2 linked regions of the Rhodopseudomonas palustris genome follow. The protein of the gene in region 2 interacts with the protein of the main gene of each other region in a pairwise test. Links are inferred from orthologs where the notes say so. Each region holds a gene or a part of one and is shown on either strand. Other genes may lie near its edges. The genes, in order: SR870_RS11700 and sufA.

The links.
Region 1: the proteins of sufA (region 2) and SR870_RS11700 interact in binary tests that used the Escherichia coli proteins (3 or more experiments, as listed by UniProt). The link is inferred for Rhodopseudomonas palustris from one-to-one orthologs.

Annotation. Positions count from the first base shown.
Region 1 is NZ_CP140155.1:2,573,281-2,581,427, forward strand. The notes cover bases 3,667-6,444. They hold SR870_RS11700 (2Fe-2S iron-sulfur cluster-binding protein), read right to left. Parts: upstream 5,327-6,444; coding sequence 5,006-5,326; downstream 3,667-5,005. Other genes in these bases: SR870_RS11690 (NAD(P)/FAD-dependent oxidoreductase), read right to left, coding at 3,667-4,330; SR870_RS11695 (thioesterase family protein), read left to right, coding at 4,492-4,947; SR870_RS11705 (Hpt domain-containing protein), read right to left, coding at 5,484-5,828; SR870_RS11710 (negative regulator of septation ring formation), read left to right, coding at 6,253-6,444. Outside these bases: SR870_RS11675 (glycosyltransferase family 1 protein), read right to left, coding at 1-192; SR870_RS11680 (glycosyltransferase), read left to right, coding at 502-1,545; SR870_RS11685 (chloride channel protein), read right to left, coding at 1,589-2,863; more of SR870_RS11690, read right to left, coding at 3,302-3,666; more of SR870_RS11710, read left to right, coding at 6,445-8,147. UniProt on the Escherichia coli protein: Ferredoxin are iron-sulfur proteins that transfer electrons in a wide variety of metabolic reactions. Although the function of this ferredoxin is unknown it is probable that it has a role as a cellular electron transfer protein.
Region 2 is NZ_CP140155.1:1,085,453-1,093,712, reverse strand. Bases 2,014-4,904 are described here. They hold sufA (Fe-S cluster assembly scaffold SufA), read right to left. Parts: upstream 3,716-4,904; coding sequence 3,311-3,715; downstream 2,014-3,310. Other genes in these bases: SR870_RS04750 (cysteine desulfurase), read right to left, coding at 4,276-4,904; SR870_RS04755 (SUF system Fe-S cluster assembly protein), read right to left, coding at 3,911-4,279; goxA (CTQ-dependent glycine oxidase GoxA), read right to left, coding at 2,014-3,153. In the rest of the region: SR870_RS04775 (RidA family protein), read right to left, coding at 1-87; SR870_RS04770 (NAD(P)/FAD-dependent oxidoreductase), read right to left, coding at 84-1,187; more of goxA, read right to left, coding at 1,192-2,013; more of SR870_RS04750, read right to left, coding at 4,905-5,520; Fe-S cluster assembly protein SufD, read right to left, coding at 5,752-7,065; Fe-S cluster assembly ATPase SufC, read right to left, coding at 7,086-7,844; Fe-S cluster assembly protein SufB, read right to left, coding at 7,981-8,260. UniProt on the Escherichia coli protein: Is able to transfer iron-sulfur clusters to apo-ferredoxin. Multiple cycles of [2Fe2S] cluster formation and transfer are observed, suggesting that IscA acts catalytically.

The sequences.
Region 1 (8,147 bases), 1.5 Mb from region 2 along the record:
CCGCCGCAACGGTTCGTAGCGGCAGAAGCCGAGCTGCGATCCCATCTGTTCGGACAGCGCGGTGGCGATGCTGTGCTCGACCCGCAGCGTGCCGTTCATCTGGCCGGAGCGCGCGCGATGGCTGGTCGACACGTCCATCCACAGCCAGGGTTGTTGCGGCGGCGGGGTCTGGCTGTCGGGAGTCTGCGCCAAGTTCTGTCCGTCGCGTGGTGCCGGCCGTCAGAGGCCGGCTGAACAATATTCATGGGGACCAGGCCCGCCCAGTAATCATCGGATCTGGTGAGACCGGGTCTGGTCGGATTCGTGATCAGCCTCGACTCGGGTCTAGCGGGTCGGGCTTCGCAGCGTCAATGGCAAGGACGTGTTGACGGCCGCAAATCCGCCGCGACTGCAGTTACCTGCTCCGCCGCGCCGCGCTTGCAAAGCTGTGGTGGCCGCGGTCTATCTTCGGCCGAGTGCTTCGGCCCATCCGCCGCGTGCACGAATCGAGCGAGGACGACAGTGCCACCGGAACGCCCGCCACAAGTGTCGGTGATCCTGCCGGTTCGCGACGGCCAGCGCTGGCTGCGCGAGGCGGTCGACAGCGTGCTCGCGCAGACATTGACCGATCTCGAATTGCTGGTGATCGACGACGGCTCGACCGACGCCACCCCGGCAATACTCGAAGAGGCGCGCGGCCGCGATCCCCGCGTCGTCGTGTTGCCGCAACAGCGCGAGGGGCTGGTCGCCGCGCTCAATCGCGGCCTCACGCAAGCGCGCGCGCCGCTGATCGCCCGGCTCGACGCCGACGACGTCGCGCTGCCCGAGCGGCTGGCGCGGCAGTGCGATTATCTGCACGCGCATCCGGACGTCGTGCTGCTCGGCGGCTGGGCAGAGATCATCGACGCCCACGGCGCGTTGTCCGGCCGGCAGATGCGGCCCGGTCCCGAACGGCTGCGCGAGACGCTGGCGAAGAAGAGCCCGTTCATCCACCCGACGGTGATGTTCCGCGCCGAGGCGGCCCGCCGCGTCGGCGGCTATCGCGCCGCTTTCGAGGCCGGCGAGGACTATGATTTCTGGCTGCGGCTCGCCGACATCGGCGAGATCGCGATCCTGCCCGAGGTGCTGATCCGCTATCGCGAGCACGGCGGCAGCGTGACCCGCACCCGCGAGCTGCGGCAGATCTATTCGGCCCGCCTCGCCAAGCTCGCCGGCGCCGCCCGCAATTCGGGTCGCCCCGACCCTTCCGCGACCCTCACCACGCCGCCCGATTGGCACGATCCCAATCCCGGCGATTTCGAACGCGACAGCTCGCGGCTGTACCGGATGCTCGAACTCGCCGATCCGGCGCTGGCGCGCGCCGCGCCCGCGTCGGCGATCGACCTCGCGGCGATCACCTCACAACGATCGACGCTGACCGCCGGCGAACGCAAATTCGCCCAGGCCGCCGCGCTGAATCTGCTGCGCGAGCGCCGCGACCTCCCGGTCTCCCGCATCTCGCTCCTCGCGCTATTGCTGCGGCTCGGCCCGGCGAAGGCCGCGAAGATGCTGATGCGCCGAAAATAACACCGCCGGGCCTGGCGAGGCACGAACCGCAGCGCGCCGGCAACTACGCGCCGGGTTGCACGAAGCGGCGCGCCAGCGCGTGGTAGATGCCCTCATCCGACACCAGGCGCGACGCCGCATAGGCGATCACCGAGGTCGCCATCAGCGGGATCACCATGGTGTGGTTGTCGGTCATCTCGATCACGATGGCGAAGGCGGTGATCGGCGCCTGCACCACGCCCGAGAAATAGGCCACCATGCCGAGCAGCATGATCGCCGCGATCGGCGTGTCGGTGAACAGCGCCGCGATGTTGCTGCCGAGCCCGGCGCCGACCGCCAGCGAGGGCGAGAAGATGCCGCCCGGCAGGCCGCTGACCGACGACAGCGTCGTCGCCAGCCATTTCAGCACGCCGAACTCCGTCGGCAGCGGCGACCCGCTTTCCAGCGCCGTCTTCACCTGGGCATAGCTGGTGCCGTAGACCGTATCGTCCGACGCGAAGCCGCAGATCGCCACCGCGAACCCGCAGCCGAGCGCCAGCAGCAGCGGATGCCGGGCGATCGCCTGCAACCCGCCCGCCGCCACCACGATGCGGCTGAACAGGCCGCCGGCGAGCCCGCCGACGACGCCGCAGGCCGGGATCGCCAGCCAGTCGACGCCGCCGCGCAGCGTCATCGCGCTGGTGCCGAAATACGTGTAGTTGCCGAGCAATGCGACCGAGGTCAGGCCGGCCGCCACCACCGCGGCGATGATCAGCGTGCTCGACCGCGTTTCGAACGAGCGGCTCATTTCCTCGATGCCGAAGATGATGCCGGCGAGCGGCGTGTTGAACGCCGCCGCCACGCCGGCCGAGGCGCCGGCGAGAATCAGCGCCGGCTGCCGCCGCGGCGACAGCCGCCCGAGCGCGAACATGATCGAGGCGCCGATCTGCACGGTCGGCCCCTCGCGCCCGACCGACGCGCCGACCAACAGGCCGAACAGCGTGAGCACGAACTTGCCGACCGCGACGCGCATCGACACCAGCCGGCCGCGCGCGGTCTGGTCGGTCAGCCGCCGCGCCGCGATCGCCTGCGGGATGCCGCTGCCCTGCGCATTCTGGAAGAACCGGTCGGTCAGATACACCGAGATCAGGAAGCCGAGCGGCGTGACGACGAAGGGCAGATAGCGCGAATGCCCGAGCAGCGCGACGAAAGCCGTCTGCGCCAGATCGGCGAGCTGCGCCAGCGCCGCGGCCGCCGCCCCGATCACCACCCCGCCCAGCAGAAAGATCGCCCGCCGCCGCGACCGCGTCGACACCACGACCAACAGCCGCTTGTGGCGGCGAGACAGGGCGAATTTCATCGGCAGGATCGGCGCTCGCGAGGGCTTGGGAACTCGTGAGGCCCTTCATGCCGCGTCCCCCGCGCCGGAGTCCAGCAATCGGGGGCATAAACTTGGCGTGATGCGGGCGCAGCGCCGCTGCGGGCCTTCATCAACATCAATCCGGCGGGACGCTCACCACAGGCACAACCTCAACAGGCACACCCTCATGGTGAGGAGGCGCGCAGCGCCGTCTCGAACCATGCGCCGCGGGCCATGCATCCCCCGCCATCCTTCGAGACGCCCGGCTTCGCCGGGCTCCTCAGGATGAGGAGTCCGTACATTCGGCAAGGACCATGTCGCTTCAATCAATCGATGAAACGTCCAACAGCTCGAAACGCAAAGGGCGCGCCCGTCGGCGCGCCCTGAACTAACAACTCTCGACATCAACCGCCGGCGGCATGGCGCCGCCGCGTGTACTCAATTGACGCCGAGCTTCTTCTGCAGATTGGTCGACGAGGTGGTGTACTGGAACACGACGCGCTTGTCGGGATAGACGTACTTCACCGCCTTCTGCGACATCAGCGCGGCCTCGTGGAAGCCCGACAGGATCAGCTTCAGCTTGCCCGGATAGGTGTTGATGTCGCCGATCGCGAAGATGCCGGGGACGTTGGTCTCGAACGTGCCGGTGTCGACCGGGATCAGATTGTTCTCGAGGTTGAGGCCCCAGTTCGCCACCGGGCCGAGCTTCATCGTCAGCCCGAAGAACGGCAGCATCGCGTCGCACTTGATCTGCGCCGTCGAGTTGTCGTTGAGCTTGATGGTCGCGCCCGAGAGCTGACCGTCGGCGCCCTGCAGTTCGGTGATCTGGCCGATCTTGAGATCGAGCTTGCCGCTGGCGACGAGCTGACGCATCTGCTCGACCGAGTGCGGCGCGCCGCGGAAATCGTCGCGGCGATGCACCAGCGTCATGCTCTTGCAGATCGGGTTGAGGTTCAGCGTCCAGTCCAGCGCCGAATCGCCGCCGCCGACGATGACGATGTCCTTGCCGCGGAACTCTTCCATCTTGCGCACCGCGTAGTGCACCGACTTGCCTTCATAGGCCTCGACGCCCGGCACCGGCGGCCGCTTCGGCTGGAACGAACCGCCGCCCGCGGCGACGACCAGCACCTTGCATTCGAACACCGTGCCGGCATCGGTGGTGACGCGGAATTCCGGATCGCCGATCTTCTCGACGCTCTCGATCATCTCGTTGAGATGGATGGTCGGGTTGAACGGCTTGATCTGCTCCATCAGGGATTCGGTCAGGCCGTGACCGGTGATCATCGGAATGCCGGGAATGTCGTAGATCGGCTTTTCCGGATACAGCTCGGCGCACTGGCCGCCGACCTTGTCGAGAATGTCGACGAGATGGACCTTGATATCGAGCAGGCCCAGTTCGAACACGGCGAATAGTCCGCACGGACCCGCGCCGACAATCAGCACATCGGTTTTGATCGTTTCGGTCATCGGTGTTTCTTTTCGGGTTGAAGAATATTCGGACGCGGGCGGTCCGGCCGCGGCTTGTCTAGCCAAGCCCGGCGGGGGAGAAAAGCCATAAAACGGCGTAGACACCTTGTTCTATCTCAAGAACTGCGCTCAATGGTCTCCAAAAGCCCGGAGAATGGCCCTTGTCTGCACGATCCCGCGACCACGCAGTGCCTCGGCTCGAGGACTTCCCCTACCGACTTTCGGACAATGTCCGGTTCGCCGATCTCGACCCGAACAACCACGTCAACAACGCGGTCTATGCCAGCTATTTCGAGACCGGCCGGGTGACGCTGATGAAGGATGCGTCGCACGGGCTGATCCCGGAGGGGCTGTCCTGGGTGCTGGTGCGGCTCGACATCCACTTCCGCAGCGAGTTGCACTGGCCGGGAACCATCGAGCTCGGCATCGGCCTCGTGAAGCTCGGCCGCACCTCGACGCATTTCGATCAGGTGGTGTTCTCGGACGGCGTCTGTGTCGCCTCGGCGCGCGCGGTCACCGTGCTGGTCGATGCGCACAGCCGCAAGCCGACGCCGCTGACCGATCAGCTCATCGCCAACCTCGCGCCGTGGTGGCTGCACGGCGTCGAGCACGCTTAGCAGGCGCAGCGAGCGTTGACGCCCGGGGCGCCTTGCGCCCGAGGCGGTTACGCTGGGATCAGGCCTGGCGGTCCGGCGTGGAAATCACGAGGCCGTCGAGTTCGTCGGTGACCTTGATCTGGCACGACAGCCGCGAGTTCGGCCGCACGTCGTAGCCGAAGTCGAGCATGTCCTCTTCCATCGGCGACGGGCCGCCGACCTTCTCGCGCCAGGCCTCGTCGACATAGACGTGGCAGGTCGCGCAGGCGCAGGCGCCGCCGCATTCGGCCTCGATGCCGGGGATGGCGTTGCGGATCGCCGCTTCCATCACGGTCGCGCCGTTCTCGACGTCGACGATGCGGGTCTCTCCGGAGTGATCAACAAAGTGAATCTTGGCCATGATTGCTCGTCGGACGCTCTGCTCGTTCGGACTGGAAAGGATGACGGGCTGTCCTATAGCGGGTCGGTCGGCTTTCCGCCAGCGCCCCGGCGGGCAAAATCGGGAACCGCCATCGGCCTTTCGCCGCAGCGACCTGCGAGGCGCGCGTCGCGGCGGATCAGCGCTCCAGCCGCTCGCCGATCGTGGCCCTTGCGTGCTCGACCGCTGCATCGAGCGCCGCGAGCCGGTCGGAGACATCCTTGCCGCAGCGCAGCGCGTCCTCGAATTCCTCGGCCGCGTCCGCCACCGCGAACGCCCCGATCGCCCGCGCCGAGCCTTTCAGCGTATGCGCCAGCGCCGCCGCGTCGGCAGGCCGGGACGCCAGCACCGCCACCATGCTCGCCGCCTGCGTCGAGAAGATCGTCAGCACCTCGCGCGCGAGCGACTTATCCCCAAGCGTCATCCGCTCGAGGTGCCCCTCGTCGATCGCCCCGAAATCCGGCACCAACGGCGGCGAAGCCATCCACTCGACCCAATCCAGTTGCAGCGACAACAGGCTCTCTCCCCGGAAATCCGCCGTTTTCCGCGTAGCCGCCGGCGAATTGCCGATCCAAGCACGGGATTGGTTAACGGATCATTTCGGGACAACGCCGCAAGTTTGAGGCCATTTTGTCCGCAATTTCCCTGCGCTTTCCAGCATTCGCGGGGATTTTCACGTCGGCGGAAGGAGTTAGCGGCGACTCCCGTTAACGATGATTAAGAATGTCTTAACGTCGGCCATTTCATTCGATGCACCGAGCCAATAGGATGTTTGCGGAAGTGGTGGACAAAAGTCCGGCGTCGAGGGGGTTCGACTGCGCCGGCTTTGAGCATCAGACCGGAGCCGGAGAACTGCGATCGAATTTCGAGCAGTGTCCCCGGATGCGTAGAACGAGGGCGTAGGTCACATGGCGAATAATCCCAAGAAGATCAAAGATCCGACCGAAGTGGCGCTGTCCGCGATTCAGGAGGCCCTGAACATCAGCGATGCGCCTGCCGCGACCGACGATCCGATCACGGCGCGGAGCGAGAACTCGCCGGCGATCTTGCCCCCGCCCGCTTTCAACGACGGCGCGCCGGAGCCGCGGATCGCAGCCGACCGTCCCAGTTTCGAACAGCCCGACGACCGGCAGTTCGCCCAGCGCCCGGCCAACGACGACCGTGAAACCATCGGCCAGTTGCTCCAGGCCCTGCAGAAGGGCCGTCCGGCCCGCAACGTCTACACCCTCGCCTCGATCTTCGCCGGGGTCTGGATTTTCGGCGGCATCGTGCTCACCGTCAGCTTCCTGCCCTCGCTGCAGGCGATGGTCGGCCAGGGCGCCGGCGGCACGATGGCGCTGGTCGGCCTGATCGCGCTGTTCCTCGCCCCCGTGATGCTGTTCTATTTCCTCGCGAGCCTGACCTGGCGCGGCCAGGAACTGCGGATGATCGCGCAGTCGATGGCGCAGGTCGCGATGCGGTTTTCCGAGCCCGAGATCGCGGCGAGCGATTCCGTCGTCACCGTCGGTCAGGCGATCCGCCGCGAGGTCGCGGCGATGGGCGACGGCGTCGAGCGTGCGATCGCGCGCGCTGGCGAACTCGAGACTCTGGTCGCCAACGAAGTCTCCGCGCTCGAACGCGCCTACTCCGACAATGAAGTCCGCATCCGCGCCCTGCTGCAAGACATCGCGCATCAGCGCGACAATCTGGTCGGCCAGGCCGAGCAGGTGCGCAGCGCCATCTCCGGCGTGCAGATCGATCTGCGCCACGACATCGCGCTGATCTCCGACGCGATCGCCTCGCGGGTCGACGAAGTGGCGAAGAGCATCACCAGCGCGCTCGAGGAGCGCGGCGCCCACATCACCGGCGCGCTGAGCAATGCCGGCGACAACATGATCCTCGCCCTCGGCGAGCGCGGCGGCGACCTGCTCGATCGCCTCGAGGAAGCCAGCGCCGAGACCACCCGCGCGGTGCTCGACGCCAGCGAGCGGCTGACCGCCAGCCTGAATTTCAAGACCGGGCACGTCCACGACGAATTCGTCGAACTCGCCGACCGCGTCCACGAGATGCTCAACGAGCGCCTCGACCGCATCACCGGCGAATTCGAACAGCGTTCGTCCAGCATCGTCGACGGCATCTCCGAGCGCACCGAGCAGGTCCACGACTCGCTGAAGAACTCCTCGGACTCGCTGCTGCTCGAGCTCGAGCTGCGCAGCGGCGATCTGGTCAGCAAGATCGACGACGCCGGCAACCGCCTCGCCGACCAGATCCTCACCAGCGGCGACAAGGCCAGCGAAGCGCTCGACGTCACCGTCAACACCCTGGTCGCGAAGGTGGTCAGCCAGACCGAGAACGCCCACGACGCCCTCAGCATGCAGATGAGCGCGTTCGACGATCTGGTGAAGCAGCAGGGCTCCGAGCTCGCCGAGAAATTCGCGCGCGACAGCGGCACGCTCGGCGCGCTGATCACCCGCCACATCTCCGAATTCGACCGCACCGTGAAGACCTATGGCGGCGACATCGTCGAGCGCATGGGCCAGCGCACCCAGGATATTTCCACCACGCTGAAGGACTACGTCGACAATTTCGATCAGCGCGTCACCGCGCGCGGCGGCGAGATCAGCGCCACGCTCGATCAGCGCCTGTCGCATTTCGAGAACGTGTTCGACACCCGCGTCGGCAGCCTCGACGGCTCGCTCGACAGCAAGATCAAGTCGCTCGACGAAACCGTCAGCGAACATCTGCGATCGCTCGACGACGGCTTCGCGGCGCGCACCCAGACGGTGACCGAGAGCATCGATACGCGCATCGTGCAGCTCTCCGA
Region 2 (8,260 bases):
GGCGGACTTGTCCTGCGCCGGTGCGATGCCCGGCAAGGCCATGGTGCCGGCAGCGGCGATCAGCAGCGCGCGGAGCGGACGGTTCATGCGGTTCTCTCCTTGGGGTCGGGTTCGGACGAGATGATCTGCCGCCGGCGCCAGAACGGCGCGTCGGCGAAGCGCTGCTCCGAGGCGTACATCGCGTTCTGGGCCGCGAACTGATGCGCGACGCCCTGCAGATAGTCGCGCTCATAGGCTGCGCCGGCGTCGGCATCGCCCCTGGCCAGGCCGAGCGCCGCCCCCGCCGCCTGGGTGCCGCTCCACAGCGCGGTGGCGAGGCCGTTGGCGCCGATCGGATCGAGTGCCGCGGCGGCATCGCCGGCCCGCACGATGCGGCCCTCGACGAGACGGCCGACGGTGATCGACGCGGCCGGCGCGATCGCCGGCGGCGTCTCCGCCGCGGACGCCTCCAGCCCGAGGCTCGCGAGCCGCGGCGCGATCGCGCGGGTGCCGGCTGCGAGGCCGGCCCAGCGCACGCCGTCCTGCGCGACGCCGGTTGGGACGAGATCGCTGTCGGTGAACAGGCCGAGCATCATCCGCCGGCCGGGCAGCGGCGACATGTACCACCAGCCGAGTTCCACCGCTTCGACCAGCGTCGCCGCCACGGTCTCGGCATCGTCGGGCAGATCGAGCACGCGCCACGCCGCGATCAGGCGGTCGAGCCGCCGGCGCTGCGCGGCCTCCCCGGACGACAGCGCCGCGCGTCCGGTGCAGTCGATCACCGCGGGCGCCGAGATCACGGCCCGATCGGCGAGCGTCAGTTCGACACAAGCAGGCCGGTGCGCGATCGCGGTCACGCTGGTCCGCGCCTGCTCGAGGTCGTGCGCGAACAGAGCCGTCCGCATCAGCCGTTCGAACTGGGCGCGATCCAGATGATAGCCGAGCCCCTCGTGGTCCGGCGCCTTGCGCAGCGTGGCGTCGCCCCAGACCGAGAACCGGCCGTCGCCGGGCAACGTACTGTCGGCGTCGAGCAGGTGCGGCCATTGCAGCGCTTCGAGCAATGTCAGCGCTTTCGGCGACAGCGTTTCGCCGCGGTTCGGCACCGCTGAATCGGGGGCGATCAGGATCGGACGGTGGCCCGCCAGGACGAGCCGCCGGGCGGCGGCCAATCCCGCCACGCCGGCGCCGATGATGGCAATGCGGTCCATCCGCTTAGCGCTGCGGGTTCGGCTCGACGATGTCCATCGAGCCGCGCTGCACCTCGACGAACACCTGCTCCGGCACGCCGGCCAGCCCCTTCGGCCCGGGCCGCTTCACCACCACGCCCATCCGCGTCCACAGCTCGATCATCCGCCGCAGGCCGTCGGTGTAGCCGGCCTCGACATGCAGGCCGATGCCGGCCGCGCCGCGCGCCCACGGCACGCGCGTGTGATAGAACCGCAGCCGCTCCTCTGCGGAGAGATCGGTGCGCATCATCTGCTTGTAGAACGCCTCGGGCAGCACATCGACCGGCAGCAGCGCCGGCCACCACACCGGCGTCGGGAAGCCCGACGCGGTCAGCACCGCCTGGCAACTGAACGCGTCGCCCTGCCATGGCACGCCCATCCAGCGCGTCAGATCGCCCGGCGCCTGCGGGCCGATCGGCGCGCCCTGATCCGGCTTGTCCGGATTGCCGGCGAAGACGTTGACCGGATTGAGCTGCAGCCCGAGATCCTGATTGAGCGATCTGCGGTTCGACAGCGCGATCCGGAACGGCAATCTGGTCTCGTCGGGGCCGCGATACAGCGCCTTGTGGCGGATCGGCCAGGTGATCTCGACGCCGGGATGAAACGCGCCGCCGGAGCAGGCGTCGAGCGCCGCGCGCGTCATCGCTTCGGGCCGCAGTTCGACCGGCAGATCGTCGAGCGTCTTCACCGCATCCGCGGCGGCGTTGGCGTAGTCCGCCTCGAACTTGCCGTCGGCCCACAGCTCCAGCACGCGATATTGCGTCGGCGTCAGCGCCAGCCACGAATGCCGGCTGTCCGGATAGTTGACGCCGTCGCCGAGCATGATCGGCACCGCATAGGCGCGCTGATCCTCGCCGCCCGGCCTGCGGAAGATGTCGAACACCTTCTTGCGCGCCGCCCTGGTATCAGCAGTCGGCTTGGCCAGCGTTTCGATGATCGCGGGGTCGGACAGGTCGCCGACGTCGTGCCACGCCGCGCCCAGGAACGACGCCGCCGCGACCCATTGCATCGCGCCGGCGCGGCGCAGGATCGGCAGCACGTCGCGGCGGAACGAGACCTTGTCGGCCGGCGCCTGCAATTGGCCGGAGGCGATCATCGCCTCGCGCGCGGCATCGTACAGCGTCACGATCGGTTCGAGCTGCGGCGCGAATTTCGGCCCGCAGCACACGACCCACGCCGGTTCGCAGTCGACGCTCGCGCCGTCGATGCTGACGCTGGCCTTGACCCAGCCGTCGGCCCAGTCGTCGTGCCAGCCGTCATTGTTGGTGAAGTCGCGCACCGGATTCTGCGGCAGCGAGGAGCGCGACACGCCGTCGGCGGCGAACACCAGCAGGCGGCCCTTGTCGTCGGTGCGCAGATGGCCGAGCGGCACGTCGAGCGTCTGCCAGAACCGGCCCTTCATGCGATAATTGTCGTCGCCGCCCGCGCCGTTCACCGAGGCGCCGGAAATCGCCACCGCGCCGGGATCGATGCACAGCATCGCCTCGCGCTTGTCGAGCGCGATGAAGGCGTTGCGCTGCGCGCCCGGCACGCCCGGTGCGGCTGCGCCCTGATCCATCGCGTTGACGAAGCCGTACCAGGAGGCCTTGGTGTTGGCGACGTGCACGCTCCACTTCGCCTGCGTAGCGTCGATCTCGCGGACCACGCGGCCCTGATCGTCGTAGCCGAACAGCCGGAAGCGCTGCACCTGCTTCTTGATGCGGCCGCGCGGATCCTTGAAACCGCCGTCGGGCTCGGACAAAAGGCCGGGGACTTCGGGGGCGAGAAACCAATCGTCGGCATTGCCGACGCGCGAGAAGCCGATCGCCGGGAAGACCGCGACCTTGGCGATTTTGGCGCCCTGCGGCGCCGGCTGTTGCGCGTGCAGCGACGAGATCGCCGCCTTGCCGAGGATCGGCCCGCCAAGGCCCAGCGCCGCGGCGCCCAACAGAAAATCCCGACGCTTCATACCGAAGCTCTCCCCTGCAAATAATACCTGCAAGGTCTTCGCAACTGGAACTTAAAGCCGGATTAATGCCGCTGCAGCACTGGAGCGAAGCGATCGTTTTTCGATGTTTTCTATCGAGGCCCGGCGTCGAACGCCGGGCGAGGCTGCCGGGCTACGCTCAGCCGTCGATCTTGGCCGGCTGCAATTCGACCGACTCGCCGCAGCCGCAGGCCGAGATCTGGTTCGGATTGTTGAACACGAACTGCGCCTGCATCCTGTCGGCCTTGTAGTCCATCTCGGTGCCGAGCAGGAACAGCACGGCCTTGGGGTCGATCAGGATCTTGACGCCCTTGTCCTCGATCACCTCGTCGCTCGCCTTCAGATCGTGGGCGTATTCGACGGTGTAGGACTGGCCGGCGCAGCCGCCGTTCTTGATGCCGACGCGCAGTCCGACGATCTCGCTGTCGGCGCGCGACATCAGGTCCTTGACGCGGGTCGCGGCAGCGTCGGTCAGGCGCATCACCTGCGGGCGCGGCCGGCGAGCGGGCTTTTCGGTGTTGGAAAGCTGTGTCATCTCCGACATGTGTTCACGTCCTCGTGGCGGTTCAAGGCCGCCCGTGTGTGACATTGTTCTTCTCAGTCAGTCCCGTCATTGCGAGCACCCGGATCGGCGCTCCGCGCCGGCCGGGCACAGGCTCCGCGAAGCAATCCAGGGGCGGCACACGCGCGGCACTGGATTGCTTCGTCGCTCCGCTCCTCGCAATGACGGCCAATCGTCTCACCACATATTCAGCACGAGCCGCGCCTCGTCGCTCATCCGCTCCGGCGTCCACGGCGGCTCCCAGACGATCGCGACGTTGACCACGCCGACGCCCGGCACGGTGGCGACCGCGTTCTCGACCATGGTCGGCAGTTCCGCCGCCGCCGGGCAGTTCGGCGTCGTCAGCGTCATGTCGACGTCGACGGTGCGGTCGTCCTTGATCTCGACCTTGTAGATCAGGCCGAGTTCGTAGATGTCGGCCGGGATTTCCGGGTCGAACACCGTCTTCAGCGCCGCGACGATCTCGGTGCCGAGCCGCTCGGTCTCCTCGGGCGGCAGCGCCGAGACGGTCTGCATATTGGCCTTGGCTTCGATCGTATCGGTCATGCGAACAGGTCCCGCGCCTTGATCAGCGCATTAGCGAGTTGGTCGACTTCCTCACGGGTATTATACATGCCGAACGACGCTCGGCACGTCGCCGTGACCTGGAACCGTTCCAGCAACGGCATCACGCAATGGGTTCCCGCCCGCACCGCGATGCCCTGGCGGTCGATCACGGTGGCGATGTCGTGCGGGTGAGCGCCCTTCATCTCGAACGAAATCACCGGCCCCTTGCCCTTGGCGGCGCCGATGATGCGCAGCGAGTTGATCTCGCGCAGCCGCTGTTCCGCATACGTCAAAAGATCGTGTTCGTGCGCGGCGATGCGCTCCTTGCCGATCGAATTGACGTAGTCGATCGCCGCCCCGAGCCCGACCGCCTCGACGATCGCCGGCGTGCCGGCCTCGAACCGGTGCGGCGGGTCGCCATACGTCACCCAGTCCTGCGCCACTTCGCGAATCATCTCGCCACCGCCGTTGTAGGGCCGCATCTTGGCGAGCACATCGTACTTGCCGTACAGCACGCCGATCCCGGTCGGGCCGTACAGCTTGTGGCCGGTCATGATGTAGAAATCGCAGTCGATGTCCTGGACGTCGATCGACAGATGCACAGCGCCCTGGCTGCCGTCGACCAGCACCGGAATGCCGCGGTCGTGCGCCAGCTTCACTACCTCTTTGACCGGAACGATGGTGCCGAGCGCGTTCGACATCTGCGTGATCGCGACCAGCTTGGTCTTGGGCCCCAGCAGCTTCTCGAATTCGTCGATCAGGAAATTGCCGTCGTCGTCGACCGGCGCCCATTTGAGAACAGCACCCTGACGTTCGCGCAAAAAGTGCCACGGCACGATGTTGGAATGGTGCTCCATGATCGAGAGCACGATCTCGTCGCCCTCGCCGATATTCGGCGCGCCGAACGACGACGCCACCATGTTGATCGCCTCGGTGGCGTTGCGGGTGAAGATGATCTCTTCCGGCCGCTTGGCATTGAGGAACTGCTGCACCCGGCTGCGGCCGCCCTCATAGGCTTCGGTCGCCGCGTTGGCGAGATAATGCAGGCCGCGATGCACGTTGGCGTATTCGCTCTCATACGCCTTGGTCATCCGCTCCAGCACCATTCGCGGCTTCTGCGCCGAGGCGGCGTTGTCGAGATACACCAGATCCTTGCCGTAGACCTTCAGCGCCAGCGCCGGAAAATCCTCGCGGACTTTGGCGACGTCGTAGGATCCGTTTGAAACCGCGGGATGTGCCATGTCAGGCCTTCCAACTCGAGAGCGATCGCAGCAGTGCCGCATCCACTCCCTCTCCCCGCGCGCGGGGAGAGGGCTGGGGTGAGGGGGCGTCTCCGCGAGGCCGAGACTCGGCGAGACGCCCCCTCACCCGGATCATCGCTACGCGAAGATCCGACCTCTCCCCGCGCGCGGGGAGAGGTGAAGTGCGTGCTCGCTTCTGGCTCCGGGACGCCGACTGCATGATTGTCCGCCCTACCCCCGCGCCGCCAGCCAGCGCTCGGCGGCGCCGATCGCGAGTTCGCGCAGATTGTCGTCGGCGATCGCCTCGATCGCCTCGCCGACGAAGGCCTGGATCAGCAGCGCCTCGGCCTCCTTCTCGGCGAGACCGCGCGCGCGCAGATAGAACAGCAACTGATCGTCGAGCGCGCCGATCGCGGCGCCGTGGCCGCAGGTGACGTCGTCGGCGAAGATCTCGAGCTCCGGCTTGTTGTCGGCCTCGGCCTCGTCGGACAGCAGCAGCGCCCGCGTCATCATCTTGGCGTCGGTCTTTTGCGCCGGCTGGCGCACGTTGATGCGGCCCTGGAACACCGAGTGCCCGCGATCGTCGGCCACCGCGCGAAAGCCTTCGCGGCTGACGCAATGCGGCACGTCGTGATTCATCACCAGCGTGGTGTCGGCGTGCTGCTTGCCGTTCAAGAGATTGACGCCGTTGGTTTCGACATGCGCGTGCTCGCCGGCGATCGTCACGGTCGACGAATAGCGGCTGACCAGCGCGCCGGTCGCGATTCCGACGACGTTGTAGTGTGCATGCGCGCCGACGCGCACTTCGGCCGCGGCGATGTTGAACGCCTCGCGCGAATCTTCGATCAGCCGGACGTGATCCAGCCGCGCGCCGTCGCCGATCGCGATCACCGCCGCGTCGTGCACCTGATAGACGCCCGCGCCTTCTCCGGCGACGTAGCTCTCGACCACGGTCGCGGCGGCATCCTTGCCGAGCGAGACCAGCGTGCGCGTGAACATCGCCGATGCTGCTCCGCCCGAGGCGATGTGCAGGATGTGCAGCGGCCGCGCAGGCTTGGCGCCGTCGGCGACATCGATCACCACACCGTCGGTCATCAGCGCGGTGTTCAGCGCCGTCATCGGGTTGGAATTGTCGAGCGACAGCAGCCGGTCGTCGCCGGCGTCGAGCGCATCGCGCAGGCTGCGGATCGACAGCCCCGGCTCCAGCGCCGCAAGATCCGACAGGCTGGTCGCCAGCGCGCCGTCGACCAGCACCAGCCGGCGGACGCCCTCGATCGCGTGCAGCTTCACCGCCGCCTCGGCCCGCGCCAGCGCCGCGGCGTCGGGCGCAGGCGCCACCGGCAGCACCTCGCGCATCAGCGCGCGCAGATCGGTGTACTTCCAGTCCTCGATCCGGCGATGCGGCAGGCCGGTGCGCTGGAACGCGTCAAGGGCCTCGCGGCGGGCGTCCGCGACCTTGCCGGCCTCCGGCTGGCGCGCGGCGACGCTCGCTAAATTCGCGCCCGCCATGTCCATCTTGTCGGTCTTCGCCACTGCGATATTCATCTTGATCCGTCCGATCCGCCTTAGGCCGCAGCGTCCTGATATTGCGCGTAGCCATTGGCTTCGAGTTCGAGCGCCAGTTCCTTGCCGCCGCTCTTCACCACCCTGCCGCGCGACATCACGTGGACGTGGTCGGGTACGATGTAGTCCAGGAGCCGCTGATAATGGGTGATCACCACCATCGCGCGGTCCGGCGTGCGCAGCGCGTTGACGCCTTCGGAGGCGATGCGCAGCGCGTCGATGTCGAGGCCCGAGTCCATTTCGTCGAGGATGCACAGGCTCGGCTGGAACAACGCCATCTGCAGCACTTCGTTGCGCTTCTTCTCGCCGCCGGAGAAGCCGACATTGACGCCGCGCTTCAGCATCTCCTGCGGAATGCCGAGCGAGCTTGCGACCTCGCGGACGCGCTTGAGGAAATCCGGCGTCGACAGTTCGACTTCGCCGCGCGACTTGCGCTGCGCGTTCAGCGCGGTGCGCAGGAACGTCATCGTCGCCACGCCGGGAATTTCGACCGGATACTGAAACGCCAGAAACACGCCCTTGGCGGCGCGCTCGTCCGGCGCCATCGCCAGCAGGTCCTCGCCCTTGAACAGGATCTCGCCGCCGGTGACTTCGTAGCCCGGCTTGCCGGCGATCACGTGGGAGAGCGTCGACTTGCCGGAGCCGTTCGGCCCCATGATCGCGTGCACCTCGCCGGCATTCACGCTGAGCGTCAGCCCATGCAGAATTTCGCGCTCGGCGACGCGGACCTGGAGATTTTTGACTTCGAGCAGTGCGGACATTGCCAGCCTTCCTGTGTGGCCCTCGTCCTGAGGAGCGCGCCTCGCGCGCGTCTCGAAGGACGAGTTGATATGACTTTATCGTTGCCATCCTTCGAGACGGCCGCTTCGCGACCTCCTCAGGATGAGGGCTTCCGGATTATCCGACCGAGCCTTCGAGGCTGATCGAGATCAGCTTCTGGGCCTCCACCGCGAACTCCATCGGCAGTTGCTGCAGCACGTCCTTGACGAAGCCGTTGACCACGAGGCCGACCGCTTCTTCCTGCGACAGCCCACGCTGCACGCAGTAGAACAGCACGTCCTCGGAGATCTTCGACGTCGTCGCTTCGTGCTCGAACAGCGCCGAGGCGTTCTTGGCCTCGATATACGGCACGGTGTGCGCGCCGCACTGGTCGCCGATCAGCAGCGAGTCGCAGGCG